3 regions of the Enterobacter pseudoroggenkampii genome follow, and region 3 is predicted to be linked to each of the others. Evidence: predicted binding sites of a transcription regulator. Region 3 holds the regulator's gene; each other region holds the start of a gene.
What was found. Region 3 encodes Fur, which represses iron uptake genes when iron is present. Its sites were predicted from a motif close to ATAATAATGAGAACNACTATCAA; they were not measured.
Positions count from the first base shown of each region.

Region 1: OTG14_RS19595 (siderophore-interacting protein) is a predicted target of Fur. The motif match lies at 3,269-3,291, and genes of this name have one in related genera.
Region 2: efeU (iron uptake transporter permease EfeU) is a predicted target of Fur. The motif match lies at 2,366-2,388, and genes of this name have one in related genera.

Region 1 covers NZ_JAPMLV010000006.1:10,949-17,577, forward strand. Annotated here, with positions in the region: gene OTG14_RS19580 (hypothetical protein) at 72-434, shown strand; gene OTG14_RS19585 (hypothetical protein) at 646-1,080, shown strand; gene OTG14_RS19590 (coiled-coil domain-containing protein) at 1,286-2,455, shown strand; gene OTG14_RS19595 (siderophore-interacting protein) at 2,456-3,220, opposite strand; gene OTG14_RS19600 (PadR family transcriptional regulator) at 3,367-3,861, shown strand; gene OTG14_RS19605 (methyl-accepting chemotaxis protein) at 3,858-5,417, opposite strand; gene OTG14_RS19610 (methyl-accepting chemotaxis protein) at 5,754-6,629, opposite strand, start outside.
Region 2 covers NZ_JAPMLV010000001.1:830,732-837,360, forward strand. Annotated here, with positions in the region: gene putP (sodium/proline symporter PutP) at 1-402, shown strand, start outside; gene OTG14_RS03985 (DUF3574 domain-containing protein) at 516-935, shown strand; gene OTG14_RS03990 (NupC/NupG family nucleoside CNT transporter) at 1,008-2,192, opposite strand; gene efeU (iron uptake transporter permease EfeU) at 2,444-3,277, shown strand; gene efeO (iron uptake system protein EfeO) at 3,318-4,445, shown strand; gene efeB (iron uptake transporter deferrochelatase/peroxidase subunit) at 4,451-5,734, shown strand; gene phoH (phosphate starvation-inducible protein PhoH) at 6,234-6,629, shown strand, end outside.
Region 3 covers NZ_JAPMLV010000001.1:408,391-415,019, forward strand. Annotated here, with positions in the region: gene glnS (glutamine--tRNA ligase) at 1-1,195, shown strand, start outside; gene chiP (chitoporin ChiP) at 1,642-3,039, shown strand; gene chiQ (ChiQ/YbfN family lipoprotein) at 3,087-3,416, shown strand; gene fur (ferric iron uptake transcriptional regulator) at 3,513-3,959, opposite strand; gene fldA (flavodoxin FldA) at 4,250-4,780, opposite strand; gene ybfE (LexA regulated protein) at 4,936-5,223, opposite strand; gene ybfF (esterase) at 5,352-6,125, opposite strand; gene seqA (replication initiation negative regulator SeqA) at 6,309-6,629, shown strand, end outside.

The DNA.
Region 1 (6,629 bases), on a different contig from region 3:
TTCTTACGGCTTCCTGTATAGCGTCAGAGAGTGACTGGATAACCTATATTAAGCTGGTGTCCAGCGCTGACATGGCAGCTATTCAGGCATTACCAGCGAAGATTAAAAGCACTGGTGATAATCTGGATGACGAGCATGCTGAACAGTTGGCGACCGCCATCAGCATGGCGCTTATCCGCGCCCCAGAATTAGTGCTGAATGTCACCAATCAATTTAAGTTGAACCCAGACCCTTTACAGCAACGGTTTGGAACCACTTTGATATGTAGCATACCGATGATGATACACAGCACTAATGCGGAGGTTGAAACCTATTTAGCAAAGGCTAAACCAGCATTGGAGAAAGCGGGCTCCCCAGCAAGAGAATGCTTAAGCAATATGCTCGATGTAATCAATGAGGTTAAGCAAGAAAAGGATAAGGACTCAAAACGTTAGCATCATATTATAACAAGCGCTCTTCTGAGCGCTTAATCTTTGAACCATTAAATAATAAACTACATATCACTCCAGTTTATCCAAAAATAAAAGAGCACATGGCTAAATCCTCCCTTTCAACCATCACCGTATCAAATAACAGCGGCTGCTCGGCTATGAGTGCGACGCAGAAATTTGAAAATATCTATATCCCACCGGGAATGAACTTGATATGAAAACGATGCAGCTGTTTTTGATTATGTTAGTGATATCGCACGTGGCTTATGCAAATGACTGTACTTCTGTTGAAGAAATGGACAAGGCAGATAACGCAGCCTCTGCCATTCAGGACTGGCAAGGCATCCATTCTTTTTACAAAAATTACAGACAGTGTGATGAGGGATATATCGCAGAAGGGATATCAGCGACTATTGTCGGGCTGTTAGCCAACAACTGGAAGACCTCCCATCAACTCATGCAGCTATCTGTAAACGATCGCGCTTTTGAGTCATGGATGATTAATCACATCGATACGACCACGAACGATCGCGAGCTCGATAAAGTCGTGAGAAACGCCACGGATAGCTGTCCCGAAGGCGGTAAAGCGTTCTGCAATCAGATTGAGAATGCCGCACAAGGCGCGTTGAAGGAACTGCAAAGCCCATAGCCAAGAATGGTTTCACAGGTAGAGCAGGAAACGGAGCTATCCTCACCCTCCACCTTACAGGCTCCTGCTCACTTCCCCACCTCACAAACTGCAAAACTAAAGAAATCCCCCATCGCGCCGATCATCATCCGTGTGTATTATTTCCTGTAGCTTTTACAACAACTAACCTTAACTCAAATACTTAAGCGCCAAAGCGAAAGGCATCATGAGCACACCGATCAAACGGCTAGAAATCATTAAAAATGCCATTGAACTGGAAGATGACGACATCATCCAGAGCCAGCTGACACGCCTGAAAAATGAAGCGTTTGACGATGAGCTACAGGCAATCGTCGTGGCGCTTGAGGAGAAGAACTACACCGCGGCCATGGCGGCCATTACCGCCTGGCTGCAGGGCCAGCGCGCCGTCACCCCGTGGCGCGACCCGCAGGTGGCAGCCAGCAAGCTGGAACTGAAGGCGCTGGAAGAGCGTCTGCGCGATCTGATTGACCGCCGCAACGCCCGCGTGCAGCAGCTTGATGAGTTTAACGATCTCTATTTTTCCCGCCTTGGGCCGCTGATGCAGCAGATCCTCGCCCTGCGTAAAACCCTGGCGGAGCTAAACCTGCGTCGTCAGCAGGCGGAAGCGCGTCGTCGCGAGGAAGATTACCGTCGCTGCCAGCACTATATGGCGCAGGCGGTAGAGGTGCTGGCGACGCTCACCCAGCGCTGGCGCGATCTCCCGGCCGATTCCGTACAGGCCGCTGAGGCGCGTAAGCATCTGGAACAGCAAAGCAATCTGATTGCCAACCTGCTGGCCGAAGCGCTGGAGCTGGAGAGCGGCTTAACGCGCGAAGAGGAGCCTGCGCGTCAGGCGCGCGACGAGGCGAACGAAGAGTACGAGAAGTATCGCGAACAGCATCACGATGCCGAAGTGCGGCTGCGCAAAGGTAAGCATCTTTCGGAAGAAGACCAGAACGAACTCAAGCGTCTCTGGCGGCAGGCGAGCAAGCTCTGCCACCCGGATCTGGTGGCGGACGATTTGAAAGAAGAAGCCAACAGCATGATGGTGCAGCTTAACCAGGCGAAGCAGAGCGGCGATGTGAAAGCCATTCGCTCGCTGGTAGCCCGCCTGCAACAGGGCTTCGAGCCATTGATGGCCAGCGACAGGCTGAACGATCTGGAACGTATCCGCAAAAAAATGGCGCAGGTCCGCGAGCAGATCGACATTTTAGTGAACGAGCTGGCGGAACTGGAGAAAGAGGAGTCCTGGCTGCTGGTCTCGTCGCTCAACAATATGGAAGCGTACTTCGCTCAGCAGGAGAAAGCGCTGCACGAGGTCCGCGCCTCGCTCGAACATCAGGTGAACGAAGCGCAGCTGGATTCCGCCGCCTGATTATTTGGCGTGCCAGTATGCGCTGGCACGCACCAGCTGCGGGTCAATCGCGTCGGCTTCAAACTGACGGCTCAGCGTTTTCACCACCTTCCCTTCCCCGGTCAGCCAGATGAAGTAGTCTTCCCCCGGAACGGTCAGCGCCGCCAGATGGTCTGCGACCGCCTGCGCGTTGTGGCCCACTACCCAGGTGATATTGAACCCGCTCAGGTGCGCCAGATAGTCTTTATAAGATTCGTCCCCGACCGTCACGACCGCATGAACCTCCGGGCGAATCGGCAGTTTAGCAATGCTTTCTAAGCGTCGACGCAGCGCGGGCATGCCGGACTCGTCGCACACGTACAGCTGCCAGGCGTAATCCTCCGGCACCACCAGCGAACCGCGCGGGCCGCCGATGGTCAGCGTGTCGCCCGCTTTCGCCTCGACCGCCCAGCTGCTGGCAATGCCGCCGTCATGAATGAAGAAATCGAGAACCAGCTCATGATTTGCCTCATCGTAGAGCGGCGTATAGTCGCGCGCCTGCGGACGCACGCCGTCGCCCCAGTCGATGCCTTCATCGGTGACCACCGGCGGCGTAAACGTCGTCCCGGGCGCCGGAAAAAAGACTTTGGTATGGTCGTCGAAACCGCGGGAGCTAAAGCCCTCCAGCGCCTCACCGCCTAAAACAATGCGCTGGAAACCCGCGCTGGCGCGCTCAACGCGGAGCACCGTCAGCTCGCGAAAACGCAGGTCATTACGAACACGCTGTGGATAACGAGTAGATGCCATTTTTAGACCCTTTTCTGGTGAATACGATATATCTAAATCAATTTTCAAATGATAATGATTACTAATAATGAAAAATGCAAGCTCTTTTAGATTGCATCTGAATATATCTTAGATATAGTTTAGATATATCAATTAAAGGACCTGTTATGCGACACGAAAACGACAGCGGCGGGCGACGACCGCGCTTTTTCGGCCACGGCGATCTGCGGCTGGTGATTCTGGATATCCTGACCCGCAGTGCGAGCCACGGCTACGAGCTGATCAAAGAGATCGAGAACCTGACCCAGGGAAACTACACCCCGAGCCCGGGCGTCATCTATCCAACCCTGGATTATCTTCAGGATCAGACCTTTATCACCATTACGGAAGAAGATAGCGGGCGTAAGCGCATTGCGATTACCGCTGAAGGACAGCGCTGGCTGGATGAAAACCGGGAACAGCTGGAACAGATCCAGGTGCGTATCAAAGCGCGCAGCGTCGGTTTTCAGCTGCGCAAAAACCCGCAGATGAAGCGGGCGCTGGATAACTTCAAAGCGGTGTTAGACCTGAAGGTGAATCAGGGAGAGCTCAGCGACGCGCAGCTTAAGCAGATTATCGGCGTGATTGACCGCGCGGCGCTGGAGATCTCCCAGCTGGATTAAGCCGGCGCGTGCTCGCTCACGCGGAAGACGCGTACCAGCTCTTTCAGGTGCATCGCCTGTTCGTTAAGCGATGCCGCTGCAGCTACAGACTCCTCCACCAGCGCGGAGTTCTGCTGGGTGGTGGCATCAATCAGGCCAATCGCGCTGTTAATCTGCGAGATACCTTCCGTCTGCTCGTGGCTGGCCTGGCGAATTTCCCGCAGAATCACGTCCATCTCCTCCACGTTGCCCACCATCCCGTTGATCAGCCCACTCGCTTTTTCGACCAGGTTCATCCCGTCCTGGGTCTGGCTGGTGGAGCTCTCAATCAGCTCACGGATTTCGCTGGCAGACGACGCGCTCTTCTGGGCAAGCTGGCGAACCTCACCGGCCACCACCGCAAAGCCGCGTCCGTGCTCGCCGGCGCGCGCCGCTTCTACCGCCGCGTTCAGCGCCAGAATGTTGGTCTGGAACGCAATGGCGTCGATCAGGTCGATAATGTCGGACATCCGGTTCGATGTTTCGTTAATCAGGCGCATTTTGCTGGTCACCTGCTTCATCATCTCACCGTTGTTTTTGACCACCGTGGCGGCATCGGCCGAAAGGTTGGTCGCTTCCCCGGTATGCGAGGCAGTATTTTTCACCGTCGCGGTGATCTGCTCCATCGAGGCGGCGGTCTGTTCGACAGAACTTGCCTGCTCTTCCGTGCGCGCGGCCAAATCCTGGTTCCCGGCGACAATCTGCGCGGCTGCGCTGGAGATATTCTCCGAGCCGGTTTGCACCTGCTGCACAATGTCCAACAGTCGCGTCTTCATCTCCATCAGCGCATGCAGCAGCAGACCCGTTTCGTCTTTGCCGTGCGGCGTGATGCTGCCCGTCAGATCGCCCTCTGAAATGGCTTTTGCAAAATGCACCGCCTCGCCGAGCGGACGTGTGATAGCGCGCACGATAAACCAGCCAATCAGGCTGCCTGCCACGACGCTAAAGAGCGTGATCAGGATCAGCAGCAGGCGGTTAGACCTGAAATCTCCTTCTACCTGCGCCCCTGCACTCTGCATCTCGCTGTTTTGAATCGTAATCAGCTCCTTCACCTTCGCTTTATAAGCCTGCTGCACGGCGAGGGTGGTGGTCATCATCTCCTGAATAGCGCCCGCACGATTGTTGTTCTGCACCGCCTGCAAAATGCGGTAGCGCGAGTCCAGATACTGCTGGCGCACGCTGCGGATATCCGCCAGCACCTGCTGAGACTTTTGATCCTGCAGCGCGTTGTTCAGCTCGCCGAGGATCACCGTGATGTGCTCGCTGATCTCTTTCAGGCGCTGCTGCGATTGCCCCGTGTAGGTACCCTGCTCATCCAGCAGCATCAGCTGTTGCGTGCTAATAAATTCCTGGAAGTTATCGATTAACTGGTTCGCTTTTACCGTGGTCGGATAATCACTGGTAATAATGGATTGCATCCCGTTATTAGCCCGGTTCAGACTCAGCAGAGACAGGCTCGCGCTGATCGCCATCAGGACAATAAAGAATCCAAACGCCAGAAATAATTTCGTGCCGATCTTTACGTCATGTAAGAACATATTTTCTCCATCGATGTGATTATTTCTCAGACGATCGCTGTTATCGGTAACGAATTTGCTAACTTTATGACTTTGATCGTTTTTTTATTTCATAACCCTCACAATGCATAGGTGTAGGCTATTAATATTGCTTCATCGATCGTTACCAGACCGTCAAACGAGGTATTTTTGAAACAGGATTCTGAAGAACTGACTTAGGCAGGAATAAATAACTGAGGCACTTTCTTTAGTTATTTAATATGAACTTAACAATAAAATACATTAATAGTCACAACCAGAAAATAAAAAGCCGCTTATTCCTTACGGAATAAACGGCTTTTCCGGAACATTATTGACTCAATGGAGCACAGTCACCGCATCCTTAAGGCGTCCGGCGCGATGCTTCACCATCGCAGAAATGTGGGCGCTCTCCTCGACCAGGTCGGCGTTTTTCTGCGTGATGCTGTCGAGTTCAGCCACCGCGCGGGTCAACTCTGACAGTCCGGTTGCCTGCTCGGAGGTCGCGTGGCTGATCTGGGCGATAAGCTGCGTCACGTTTTTCACCTGCACAACGATATCATCCATCGTACGGCCTGCGGCGTGTACCTGCTCAGAGCCGGACTGCACCTTGCTGGCGCTGGCATCAATGAGTTTACGAATATCATTAGCCGCACTGGCGCTGCGGCTGGCGAGATGACGGACTTCACCCGCGACCACGGCAAACCCTTTACCCTGCTCCCCTGCCCTTGCTGCTTCAACCGCCGCGTTTAGCGCCAGAATATTGGTCTGGAAAGCGATATCGTTAATCAGGGAGGTAATCGAGCCAATTCGCTGCGTGCTGTCGGCAATGTCATCCATCGTTTTAACGACGGTCTGCATCGCATTGCCCCCTTTCGTTGCCGCGCTGCTCGCGGCCAAGGAGAGTTTGTCCACCTCGGCGGCGGTTTCGGAGTTACTCTGAACGGACGCGGCCATCTGGTTCATTGTCGCGACGGTCTGCTGCACGTTCGCCACGGTCTGACGCGTCCGATCGTTCAGATCTTCATTTCCCTGCGCCAGCCTGTCGCTGCCGTCACGGACGCTCACCACCTGGCTCGACACGTCATTGATTAACCAGCGGCACATCAGGCCCAGTTGCCCGACCGCACGCAGCGTCAGCCCCAGCTCGTCGCTGCGGTTCAGGTGCTGCACGCTGTTGCGCTCGCCGGTTGCGACCTTCAGCGCCTGTTGCGC
Region 2 (6,629 bases), 420 kb from region 3:
GAGCTGGTATGGGTAGGGCGCTTTATGGTGCTGCTGGTGGCGCTGATTGCGATTGCGCTGGCGGCCAACCCGGAAAACCGCGTGCTGGGTCTCGTGAGCTACGCGTGGGCGGGCTTTGGTGCGGCATTTGGTCCGGTCGTGCTGTTCTCCGTCATGTGGTCACGTATGACCCGTAACGGCGCGCTGGCGGGAATGATTATCGGTGCGCTGACCGTTATCGTCTGGAAACAGTTCGCGTGGCTGGGCCTGTACGAAATCATCCCAGGCTTCATCTTCGGCAGCATCGGTATCGTGGTCTTCAGCCTGCTGGGTAAAGCACCGTCTGCCTCCATGCAGAAACGCTTTGCGGAAGCAGACGCGCACTACCACTCCGCACCGCCGTCTAAGCTGCAGCCGGAATAATTCTCCCCTCACCCTAACCCTCTCCCCAAAGGGGAGAGGGAATAAACCTCTCTTGCTAAATTCTGCAATTTACGTTGATATCGCTGTGCTTATAACAATGAGGATAGCGAAGCATGACAATCAAAACAGGGTTAATGGCGGCGGCATTGTTGATGCTGGCGGGCTGCAACGCGCCATCGCAACATGCGGCGGTAGAAACCTGCAAAGCGGATAACCAGATGCAGCAAACCACGCTCTATTTCGGCTTAAACCGTCCTGCCGGGGCGCAGATCACCAGCAACGAATGGCAGCAGTTTGTTGACCAGGACGTGACGCCGCGCTTTCGCGATGGCTTAACGGTATTTGATGCCCGCGGACAGTGGCTGGGGAACGACGGAAAAGTGGCGCGTGAACCGAGCAAGGCGTTGATGCTGATCCACGGTAAAGATGCGCAGAGCGAGAAGAACATCGAAGCGTTGCGCGGGATTTATAAGTCACGCTTCGCGCAGGAGTCGGTAATGCGTGTCGATCAGCCGGTGTGCGTGCAGTTTTAATGAAAACGGCGGGATAACCCGCCGTTGTTGTATCGTAGGCCCGCGCAAGCGAAGCGCCACCCGGCACAAAACTTACAGCACCAACCCCGCAAAGCTCGCCGACAGCAGGCTCACCAGGGTCGCACCATACACCAGACGCAGACCAAACCGCGATACCACGTTACCCTGCTGCTCGTTCAGGCCCTTAATCGCCCCGGCCACGATGCCGATGGAGGCGAAGTTCGCGAACGACACCAGGAAGACGGATAAAATGCCCAGCCCGCGCGGGGACATCTGGTGCGCTATTTTTTGCAGCTCAATCATCGCCACAAATTCATTCGCCACCAGCTTGGTTGCCATAATGCTGCCCGCGTTTAAGGCATCGCTCAGCGGAATCCCCACTAGCCATGCCAGGGGATAAAATACATAGCCGAGGATCTGCTGGAAGCTCATGCCAAATACGCTGGAGAAGAGGGCGTTAACGGCACTAATAAGCGCGATAAAACCAATCAGCATCGCCAGAATAATCATCGCCACCTTAAAACCGGCCAGAATATACTCGCCAAGCATCTCGAAGAAGCTCTGCGATTCATGCAGTTTTTCCAGTTTGATATCCGGCTCCGCTTCCGGGCGCGTCGGGTTGATGACCGTGAGAATAATAAAGGTGCTGAACATGTTCAGAATCAGCGCTGCGACGACAAATTTAGCGTCGAGCATGGTCATATACGCCCCGACAATCGACAGGGAGACCGTCGACATCGCCGTGGCTGCCATGGTGAAGAGACGACGAGAGGAGAGATCGCCCAGAACGCCTTTGTAGGCAATGAAGTTTTCCGACTGGCCGAGGATCAGCGAACTCACCGCGTTAAAGGATTCCAGCTTGCCCATACCGTTCAGTTTTGACAGCAGCGTACCGATTACCCGAATAAAAATCGGCAGGATCCGCCAGTGCTGAAGAATACCAATCAGCGCGGAAATAAAAATAATCGGGCAAAGTACGCCGAGGAAAATGAACGCCAGACCTTTTTCTCCCATGCCGCCAAAGACGAAATTGGTGCCTTCACCGGCAAATTTGAGCAGCGACTCAAAAAATCCTGAGACGTATTTAATCAGGAATAACCCGCTTTCGGCGTGCAGGAAAAAGAACGCCAGGGCAATTTCTATGACAATCAGCTGTAAAACAAAACGAATGCGAATTTTTCGGCGGTCGAAACTCACCAGCCAGGCAAGCGCGAGAATAATGACCAGCGCCAGCAGGAAATGGACAATTTTAAACATAATTTAATTTCACCAGGTGTTTGAGGCGGTTATTTAGCCACAGCCCTGAATCAGCGTAAATGGGCATTTTCGTTATAACTTATAAACTTAACGATAACGCCTGAAACTATTATCAGGCTGGGCGTTTACAACTCGTTATCAAAACACCGCACATTTCGCTTGTGTTTCTTTCTGTCGTAATGATAATCACTATCACAAGAATTTACCTTTCTTTGCATCAGTTGACCGCGATAAACATTTAAGGTGTCGGCATGTTTGTTCCATTTCTCATTATGTTACGTGAAGGGCTCGAAGCCGCCCTTATCGTGAGCCTCATCGCCAGTTATCTGAAGCGAACCCAGCGCGGGCGCTGGATTGGCGTCATGTGGATCGGGGTATTCCTTGCCGCGGCGCTCTGTCTGGGCCTCGGTATTCTCATCAACGAAACCACCGGCGAGTTTCCGCAGAAAGAGCAGGAGCTGTTTGAGGGTATCGTCGCCGTGATTGCGGTGGTGATCCTCACCTGGATGGTGTTCTGGATGCGTAAGGTCTCCCGTAACGTGAAGGTGCAGCTGGAGCAGGCGGTGGATAACGCGCTGCAAAAGGGCAATAACCACGGCTGGGCGCTCATTATGATGGTCTTTTTCGCCGTCGCGCGCGAAGGGCTGGAGTCTGTTTTCTTCCTGCTGGCGGCGTTTCAGCAGGATGTGGGGATCTGGCCGCCGCTGGGGGCCATGCTGGGCCTCGCCACGGCCGTGGTGCTCGGTTTTCTGCTGTACTGGGGCGGTATCCGCCTGAACCTGGGCGCCTTCTTCAAGTGGACCAGCCTGTTTATTCTGCTGGTGGCCGCGGGTCTGGCGGCAGGGGCGATTCGCGCCTTCCATGAAGCGGGCCTGTGGAACCACTTCCAGGACGTGGCGTTCGACCTCAGCAACGTCCTCTCCACGCACTCTCTGACCGGCACCCTGCTCGAAGGTATCTTCGGCTATCAGGAAACGCCGAGCGTCAGCGAAGTGGCGATGTACTTTATTTATCTGGTTCCGGCGCTGGTGCTGTTCGCTATGCCGCCGCGTACCGGCACGCAGGCGTCGCGCGTTGCGCCGTAATCTTAGATTTAGTTACAACATACTTTTAAAGGGAAGAGTCATGGCAATTCAGTTCCGTCGTAGTGCGTTATGCGCAGGCATTGCCGCGCTGTTCGCTTCTGCATTCTCCGCCTGGGGCGCGGATGTTCCACAGGTAAAGGTCACCGTCAACGACAAGCAGTGCGAGCCGATGACCCTCACGGTGAACAGCGGCAAAACCCAGTTCATTATTCAGAACCACAGCCAGAAGGCGCTGGAGTGGGAGATCCTGAAAGGGGTTCTGGTGGTGGAGGAGCGTGAAAATATCGCCCCTGGCTTCAGCCAGAAGATGACCGCCAACCTGCAGCCGGGCGAGTATGAGATGACCTGCGGTCTGCTGACCAACCCTAAAGGGAAGCTGATCGTCAAAGGTGAAGCGACGGCCGATGCGGCGAAAGGCGCTGCGGTGCTGAGCCTGGGCGATGCGATTACCGCGTATAAAGCCTACGTCACCAAAGAGACGGCGGAGCTGGCGACGGCAACCAAAGCCTTTACCGATGCGGTGAAGGCCGGGGATATCGAAAAAGCGAAATCCCTCTATGCGCCAACCCGTCAGCATTACGAGCGCATCGAGCCGATCGCCGAGCTGTTCTCTGACCTTGATGGCAGCATTGACGCCCGCGAAGATGATTTCGAGCAGAAAGCGGCCGATCCGAAATTCACCGGTTTCCACCGTCTGGAGAAAGCCCTGTTTGGCGATAATTCTGCCAAAGGGATGGAGAAGTATGCCGACCAGCTGAACAGCGACGTGCTGGAGCTGCAAAAGCGCATCAGCGAGCTGGCCTTCCCGCCATCAAAAGTGGTGGGCGGTGCGGCCGGGCTGATTGAAGAAGTGGCCGCGAGCAAAATCAGCGGCGAAGAAGATCGCTACAGCCATACCGACCTGTGGGACTTCCAGGCTAACGTCGACGGCGCGCAGAAAATTGTTAACCTGCTGCGTCCTCAGCTGCAGAAAGAGAACGGCGAGCTGCTGGCCAAAGTGGATGCCAACTTCAAAAAGGTCGACACCATTCTGGCGAAGTACCGCACCAAAGACGGGTTTGAGACCTACGACAAGCTGACCGATGCCGACCGCAACGCGCTGAAAGGTCCGATCACCGCCCTGGCGGAAGATCTCTCTCTGCTGCGTGGCGTACTGGGTCTGGACTAAGCACGATGAATAAGCATAGCGAGAACGACGTGGTTGAGCCTTCACGTCGTCGGTTGTTAAAGGGAGTAGGGGCGCTGGGGGGCGCGCTTGCTCTGGCCGGTGGTTGTCCGGTGGCGCATGCGGCGAAACCGCAAAGCGCACCCGGCACGCTGTCACCCAATGCCCGCATGGAGACGCAGCCGTTTTATGGCGAGCATCAGTCGGGTATCCTGACGCCGCAGCAGGCGTCTATGATGCTGGTGGCCTTTGATTCGCTGGCCAGCGATAAAGCCGATCTGGAACGCCTGTTCCGCCTGCTGACGACGCGCATCGCGTTTCTTACCGCCGGTGGACCGGCGCCCGATACGCCGAACCCGCGTCTGCCGCCAATGGACTCCGGCATTCTGGGGCCGTTTATCGCCCCGGATAACCTGACCATTACCGTTTCGCTCGGTGAATCGCTGTTTGACGCGCGCTATGGGCTGGCAAAACAGAAGCCGAAGGCGCTGCAAAAAATGACGCGCTTCCCGAATGACTCCCTGGATGCGGCGCTGTGTCACGGCGACCTGCTCCTGCAGATCTGCGCCAATACCCAGGACACGGTGATCCACGCCCTGCGCGACATCATCAAGCACACGCCGGATCTGCTGAGCGTGCGCTGGAAGCGGGAAGGGTTTATCTCGGACCACGCCGCCCGCAGCAAAGGAAAAGAGACACCGGTGAACCTGCTGGGCTTTAAGGACGGTACGGCCAACCCGGACAGCCACGACGGTGCGCTCATGAAGGAGGTGGTGTGGGTCACTGCCGATCAGGGCGAACCGGCATGGGCGGTGGGCGGCAGCTATCAGGCGGTGCGGATTATTCAGTTCCACGTGGAGTTCTGGGACCGCACGCCGCTGAAAGAGCAGCAGACGATCTTTGGTCGGGATAAGCAAAGCGGGGCACCGCTCGGTATGAAGAACGAGCATGATGTGCCTGACTACGCCCGCGATCCCAATGGCGATGTAATTGCGCTCGACAGCCATATTCGCCTTGCCAATCCGCGAACCAAAGAGACGCAGTCGAGCCTGATGATGCGTCGGGGCTACAGCTACTCGCTCGGCGTGACCAACTCCGGTCAGCTTGATATGGGGCTACTGTTCGTCTGCTATCAGCACGATCTGGAAAAGGGCTTTCTCACCGTGCAGAAGCGGCTCAACGGTGAAGCGCTGGAAGAGTACATTAAACCTATCGGCGGCGGCTATTTCTTTGCCCTGCCAGGGGCGCGCGACAGTAACGCGTACCTCGCTCAAGGGCTGATCGAAGCCTGATAATCGTCCCTGCGATAGTTCGCGGGGACATTATTTTTTCATATGACTATCTTGTTGTTATATTTCTGTAATATTTCTATATAAGACTGAATCTACTGCAGGTGCAGTCTTAAAAGTTGCATTCAGGTAAAATAAATGTTGCATTTGTGATAACTCCTGATGTACTTAAGATAAGACAGCGGTAGTTCCCGGCAGTGATGCTGAATCACTATGGAGATCGCGAATGGTTGCGTCCTGTACTGGACAAGGTAAACATAACAACCGCAGCACCCGGCGCGGAGGCTCAGACTCCGGCAGCGATTTCCTCACCACTAAATTCTCCCCCCTTCCTCAAGAATCTGATTCGACCGACGTGCAGAACGGTGCGCGTAGCTGTTCCGTATCGTCATCCGATAAAGCAAGCAATGGCTTACAAGGAAGCCAACCCTCTGATGTTCGTGCGCATAATCGTGCCGAAGCTGGCGCGTGTGATGAATACCAACAACTCAAGGTGCTATCCATGGGAAGACAAAAAGCAGTGATCAAAGCTCGTCGCGAAGCAAAACGTGTGCTGAGACGGGATTCACGTAGCCATAAACAGCGTGAAGAAGAATCGGTCACCTCGCTTGTGCAGATGAGTGGCGTAGAGGCAATTGGCATGGCCCGAGACAGCCGTGATAATTCTCCAATTGTGGCGCGCAATGAGGCTCAGGCGCACTACCTGAATGCTATCGAGAGTAAACAGCTCATCTTTGCAACCGGTGAAGCCGGATGCGGGAAAACCTGGATTAGTGCAGCCAAAGCGGCGGAAGCGCTGATCCATAAGGACGTGGAAAGAATCATTGTTACCCGTCCGGTACTGCAGGCTGATGAAGATCTCGGCTTCTTGCCCGGAGATATTTCGGAGAAGTTTGCC
Region 3 (6,629 bases):
TGAAAAAATGCGTGCCGGCGGCTTCGAAGAAGGCAAAGCGTGCCTGCGTGCCAAAATCGACATGGCGTCTCCGTTCATCGTGATGCGCGATCCGGTGCTGTACCGCATCAAGTTCGCAGAACACCACCAGACCGGTAACAAGTGGTGCATCTACCCGATGTACGACTTTACCCACTGCATCAGCGATGCGCTGGAAGGCATCACTCACTCGCTGTGTACGCTGGAGTTCCAGGATAACCGTCGTCTGTACGACTGGGTGCTGGATAACATCACCATTCCTGTGCACCCGCGCCAGTACGAGTTCTCTCGTCTGAATCTGGAATACACCGTGATGTCCAAGCGTAAGCTGAACCTGCTGGTGACCGACAAGCACGTTGAGGGCTGGGATGACCCGCGTATGCCGACCATCTCCGGTCTGCGCCGTCGTGGTTACACCGCGGCGTCAATCCGTGAATTCTGCAAGCGTATCGGCGTGACCAAGCAGGATAACACCATTGAGATGGCTTCCCTGGAATCCTGCATTCGTGAAGATCTCAACGAAAACGCCCCGCGCGCGATGGCGGTTATCGACCCGGTGAAACTGGTCATCGAAAACTATCCGCAGGGTGAAAGCGAGCTGGTCTCCATGCCTAACCATCCGAACAAACCGGAAATGGGAAGCCGTGACGTGCCGTTCAGCGGCGAGATCTGGATTGACCGCGCTGACTTCCGCGAAGAAGCCAACAAGCAGTACAAGCGTCTGGTGCTGGGTAAAGAAGTGCGTCTGCGTAATGCTTACGTCATCAAAGCCGAGCGCGTTGAAAAAGATGCGGAAGGGAATATCACCACCATCTTCTGTTCTTATGACGCTGAAACGCTGAGCAAAGATCCTGCTGACGGCCGTAAAGTGAAGGGCGTTATCCACTGGGTGAGCGCATCCCACGCGCTGCCGGTAGAAATTCGTCTGTACGATCGTCTGTTCAGCGTGCCTAACCCGGGTGCGGCGGAAGACTTCCTGGCGACCATCAACCCGGAATCGCTGGTGATCAAGCAGGGTTATGCGGAACCTTCTCTGAAAGCCGCTGAAGCGGGCAAAGCGTTCCAGTTCGAACGTGAAGGTTACTTCTGCCTGGACAGTCGTTACAGCACCGCGGAAAAACCAGTATTTAACCGTACTGTAGGTCTGCGTGATACCTGGACGAAGATCGGCGAATAATATTGCTGCTCTGGTCAATGAGAGACAAACGCCGCACTGTGCGGCGTTTTTTTATATAACGATCAGGGTATTAAGCCAGGGCCTAAAGAGGTGTCATGAAAATATCAGGTCAATGAGGTGCTACTTATTTTTTAAAAAAAAGTTTGTGCCATTGCGAAAATCAAAAATGTTACATAAAAGGAAAGAGATACCACGTCTACCCACTGAAATACCTGATAATTCCCCATCATTCCTCGCCTTCCCGTAAATGTTACAAAGCACTACCAATTATGTGCACTTCGTCATAATCCTGACTTTTGTCCGCTAAAAAGCATTGATAATTCGCGTCGCGAAAAATAACCTAAAGACGGTAGTTAATTCGAGGGTATTTAAAACTACCCCTGACCATTTGGTCTTTTTTATTTACGCCGTTTCAGGCGTTTTAATTCGTCAAAGAGGAATAATCTATGCGTACGTTCAGTGGCAAACGTAGTGCGCTGGCGCTGGCTATTGCCGGTGTGACAGCAATGTCGGGACTTGTGATTGCGCCAGAGGCAAAAGCAGCGGGTTTCATCGAAGATTCTACCCTCACGGGCGGTATTTATTACTGGCAGCGTGAGCGTGACCGTAAAGACGTCACTGAAGATAAATACAAAACCAACCTTTCTCACTCCACCTGGAACGCCAACCTGGACTTCCAGTCAGGCTATGCCGCGGATATGTTCGGTCTGGATATTGCTGCGTTTACCGCGATTGAAATGGCGGAAAACGGCGACAGCGGCCACCCGAACGAAATCGCCTTCTCCTCCAGCAACAAAGCCTATGATGAAGACTGGTCCGGGGATAAGAGCGGTATAAGCCTTTACAAAGCCGCGGCGAAATTTAAATACGGTCCGGTATGGGCGCGCGGCGGTTATATTCAGCCAACTGGCCAGACTCTGTTAGCGCCACACTGGAGCTTTATGCCGGGTACCTATCAGGGTGCGGAAGCGGGGGCTAACTTTGACTACGGTGATGCGGGTGCGTTGAGCTTCTCCTATATGTGGACCAACGAGTACAAAGCGCCTTGGCACATCGAGATGGACAAGTTCTACCAGAACGATAAAAAAACCAAAGTCGATTACCTGCACTCGCTGGGCGCGAAATACGACTTCAAAAACGATCTGGTGCTTGAAGCGGCATTTGGTCAGGCACAAGGCTATATCGATCAGTACTTTGCCAAGGCCAGCTATAAGTTTGATGTCGCGGGTAGCCCGCTGAGTACCAGCTACCAGTTCTACGGTACGCGCGATAAAGTCAGTAACGGTGGGGTCAATGACATTTATGACGGCACCGCGTGGCTGCAGGCACTCACCTTCGGCTACAAGGTTGGTCAGGTTGATTTGCGTCTGGAAGGCACATGGGTGAAGGCGGAAGGGCAGCAGGGCTACTTCCTGCAGCGTATGACTCCGACCTACGCCTCCTCCAACGGCCGTCTTGATATCTGGTGGGATAACCGCTCAGACTTCAACGCCGACGGCGAGAAAGCGGTCTTCTTCGGTGCAATGTACGACCTGAAAAACTGGAACCTGCCTGGCTGGGCGGTGGGCGCTTCTTACGCTTACGCCTGGGACGCAAAACCTGCCGATATGGCAACACCGGACGCATACTACGATCCCAACTATCGCCTGAAAGAGTCTTCCTACAGCCTGGATGCAATCTATACCCTGCAGGATGGCCGCGCGAAAGGCACGATGTTCAAACTGCACTTCACCCAGTATGACAACCACTCCGATATCCCGAGCTATGCGGGCGGTTACGGCAACATCTTCCAGGATGAACGTGACGTGAAATTCATGGTTATCGCCCCATTCACCATCTTCTGATAAACGCACTGGCGGGCTGAGTCCCGCCGGTATGGAGACTGTATATGATGAAAAAAATCGTAGTCGTCGCGTTGCTGGCATCAGGGCTGGTGGCGTGTGCGCAGACTCAGGCACCAAAAGAGGACTCCCGCCTGAAGGAGGCATATAGCGCCTGCATTAATACTGCGGAAGGTTCGCCGGAAAAAATTGAAGCCTGTCAGAGCGTGCTAAACGTGCTGAAGAAAGAGAAAGCGCATGAGCAGTTCGCGACGCAGGAAAATGTCCGCGTAATGGATTACCAGGCCTGTATCCAGGCGCGTAAAACCGGTAACGATCAGGAAGTGGCGAAGCGTTGCGACCAGATTTGGAAAGAAATTCGAAGCAATAACAGTAAGTAACTCGCTGTTATCATGCCCGGTGGCGCTGCGCCACCGGGCATTTTTTTAGGCAAAAAAAAGCCAACCTTACGGCTGGCTCAGAGTATGAACACTTGTTTATTTCGCGTCGTGCGCGTGGTCGTCTTCGCGGCAATCGCCTTCAGCACAATGACCGTAAAGGTACAGGCTGTGGTTGGTCAGGCGGATGCCATGACGCGCGGCGATTTCACGCTGGCGTGATTCGATGGAATCATCGCTGAATTCAATGACCTTGCCGCAATCGAGGCAGATCAGGTGATCGTGGTGCTGCTGCTGGGTCAGTTCGAAAACAGATTTACCGCCTTCGAAATTATGACGGGTAACAATGCCCGCGTCATCAAACTGGTTCAGCACGCGATAGACGGTAGCCAGCCCAATCTCTTCACCCATGTCGATAAGACGTTTATAAAGGTCTTCCGCACTGACATGGTGATTGTCTGGACCCTGAAGCACTTCAAGGATTTTTAACCGAGGAAGCGTAACTTTCAGGCCAGCCTTCTTTAATGCGGTATTGTTGTCAGTCATGCGGAATCTGTCCTGTTGCTAAACGATTCACTTCTGTAGGAAGTGACAGAAAATGCACCTGGGATAATGCGTCTCATTATAGAACTGCCATGGCTAAATGAAAACTGCAAGTCTCAGGCAAAATATGCTTATAAAAATGGGGTATCACCAACAAACTTGCTCAATGGAAAACCACATTTTATCAGGGAGACATTGTACAGGTCTGGGCGAAAAAGTTAAAAGATTGTAGCGATTAATTTAATCGGTTTGACCTGGGGCATGGGCGCAACCGCAGTTGCGCCGCGAAATAATCAGGCGTTCAGAATATCGTCCAGGTGCAGTTCTTCACGGATCTGCTTCACCCACTTCTCAACACGCTCGGCGGTCAGTTCTGGCTGACGGTCTTCGTCGATGGCCAGACCCACGAAGTGATCGTCATCGGCCAGGCCTTTAGACGCTTCGAAGTGGTAACCGGCGGTCGGCCAGTGGCCTACAATAACCGCGCCATTCGGCTCAATGATGTCGCGGATGGTGCCCAGCGCGTCACAGAAGTATTCGGCGTAGTCTTCCTGATCGCCACAGCCAAACAGGGCGACCAGCTTACCGTTGAAGTCGACTTCTTCCAGCGTCGGGAAGAAATCATCCCAGTCGCACTGGGCTTCACCGTAGTACCAGGTTGGGATACCCAGCAGCAAAATGTCATAGCCTTCCAGATCTTCTTTGCTGCTCTTGGCGATGTCATGCACATCAGCAACGTCTTTACCGAGCTGTTTTTGAATGTTTTTTGCGATATTTTCGGTATTGCCGGTATCACTGCCAAAGAAAATGCCGATGATTGCCATGAGTAAAATAACCTCTTGAAACTTAATAGTATGGTGGCGCAATTCGGCCACGGATAAGGGCAATAATAGCAGAACTGGCAACCCTGCGGAAACAGCTATCGCGCAGGACTGCACTCTGTGCTACATGAAAAGGGCGATAAAGGGGATTTTCAGACTTATGCCTGGCCGCGTAACGTTTCAAGCTGAGCGATCAACATCTCTTCAATGAGTTCACTGCGGCTGATATTTCGCGCGTCGGCCAGCTCGTTCAGCGCATCGACGGCGTCGGCGTTAAGCTTCAGTTCGACACGCTTAAGCCCACGATTTTTATCGCGTTTAAGCTGGTTGCGTTTATTGATACGCAGCTGTTCATCGCGCGAAAGCGGATTCGTCTTGGGTCGTCCCGGGCGACGCTCATTCGCGAACAGATCTAGTGTCGTACGGTCCGTTTGTTCTTTGGCCATGATTCTGAGACTTCGGGGGAAACACGCCGCCCTGCTAATGCCCGGGCGATAAGCGCGCCATCATACATCACCAAAAACGGCACGCCAACGACTGGACGCCTGCAGCCTTCCAGTCGCTCTCTTTTTAATCAATTTGCAGTATCAGCAAGATAGCGGCGAATGGCGCGCAGCACGGCGTCAGGTTTTTCCGCATGCACCCAGTGCCCGGCACCGGCAATAACGTGGGCGCGAGCCTGCGGGAACTGGGCCAGCAGCGTGTCGCGGTACGCGTCGGTTACGTAAGGTGAGTTTCCGCCGCGAATAAAGAGGGTAGGGTGCGGCCAGGCGGGGACGGTTTTCCAGCCCACGATGTTGTTGTACTGGTCCCAGAGCACCGGCACGTTAAAACGCCATTGCCCGTCAACAAACGACTTCAGCAGGAACTGCACGACGCCTTCTTCATCAAGATGCTCACGCATGACGGCAGCCGCCTGTTGGCGTGTCGCGACACCCGCTTCTGTGACCGCATTAATGGCGGCAAAAATCTCGTCGTGACGACGGACGTCATAATCCACGGGCGCGACGTCAATTACCACCAGGCCGCTAATACGGTCCGGGGCCAGTGCCGTCAGGGCCATCACCGCTTTACCACCCATTGAATGCCCGATCAGCGTTACCTTCTGCAGGCTATGTGCGTCCAGCGTATCCAGCAGATCCTGCGCCATCGCCGCGTAGGTCATCTCGTCGGAACGCCCGGAAAGACCGTGATTGCGCATATCGACCTGTAAAATATCGTGGTCGGTAACCAGATCGCGTGCCAGCACGCCCAGGTTATCCAGGCTGCCAAAAAGCCCGTGAACCAGTACGATGGGAGAATTATTGTTCGGCGATTGTGCAGTTTGCGCTCGGGTATTCAATTTCATGGCAAAGTTCTTTTTTTACGTATGTCAGGTTAGGGTATCATGTTGACCATTCTGCCGCCCGGCTGCAAGGTTCCAGTTTAATCTGACTTTTGCCGCCAACCTGGTTTGACGCTATCCGCTGTTGGGATTTGACCTTATAATCCCAATGACTTGTATTCAGATAAGATATCGCACTGGATTAAGATGAAAACAATCGAAGTTGATGACGAACTCTATCAGTATATTGCCAGCCAGACGCGGCATATCGGGGAGAGCGCGTCCGACATTTTACGGCGCATGCTTAAAATTTCCGCCGCTTCACAGCCTGCTACCCCAGTCACCAAAGATGTCGTGTCTCAGCCGAGCGTTGTTGCACAAGCAAAACCTGCCGTGACGCCGGCAAAAGATAAAGTGCGCGCGATGCGCGAGCTGCTGCTCTCCGATGAATATGCGGAACAGAAAAAGGCGGTTAACCGCTTTATGCTGGTGCTGTCTACACTTTATTCACTGGATAACAAAGCGTTT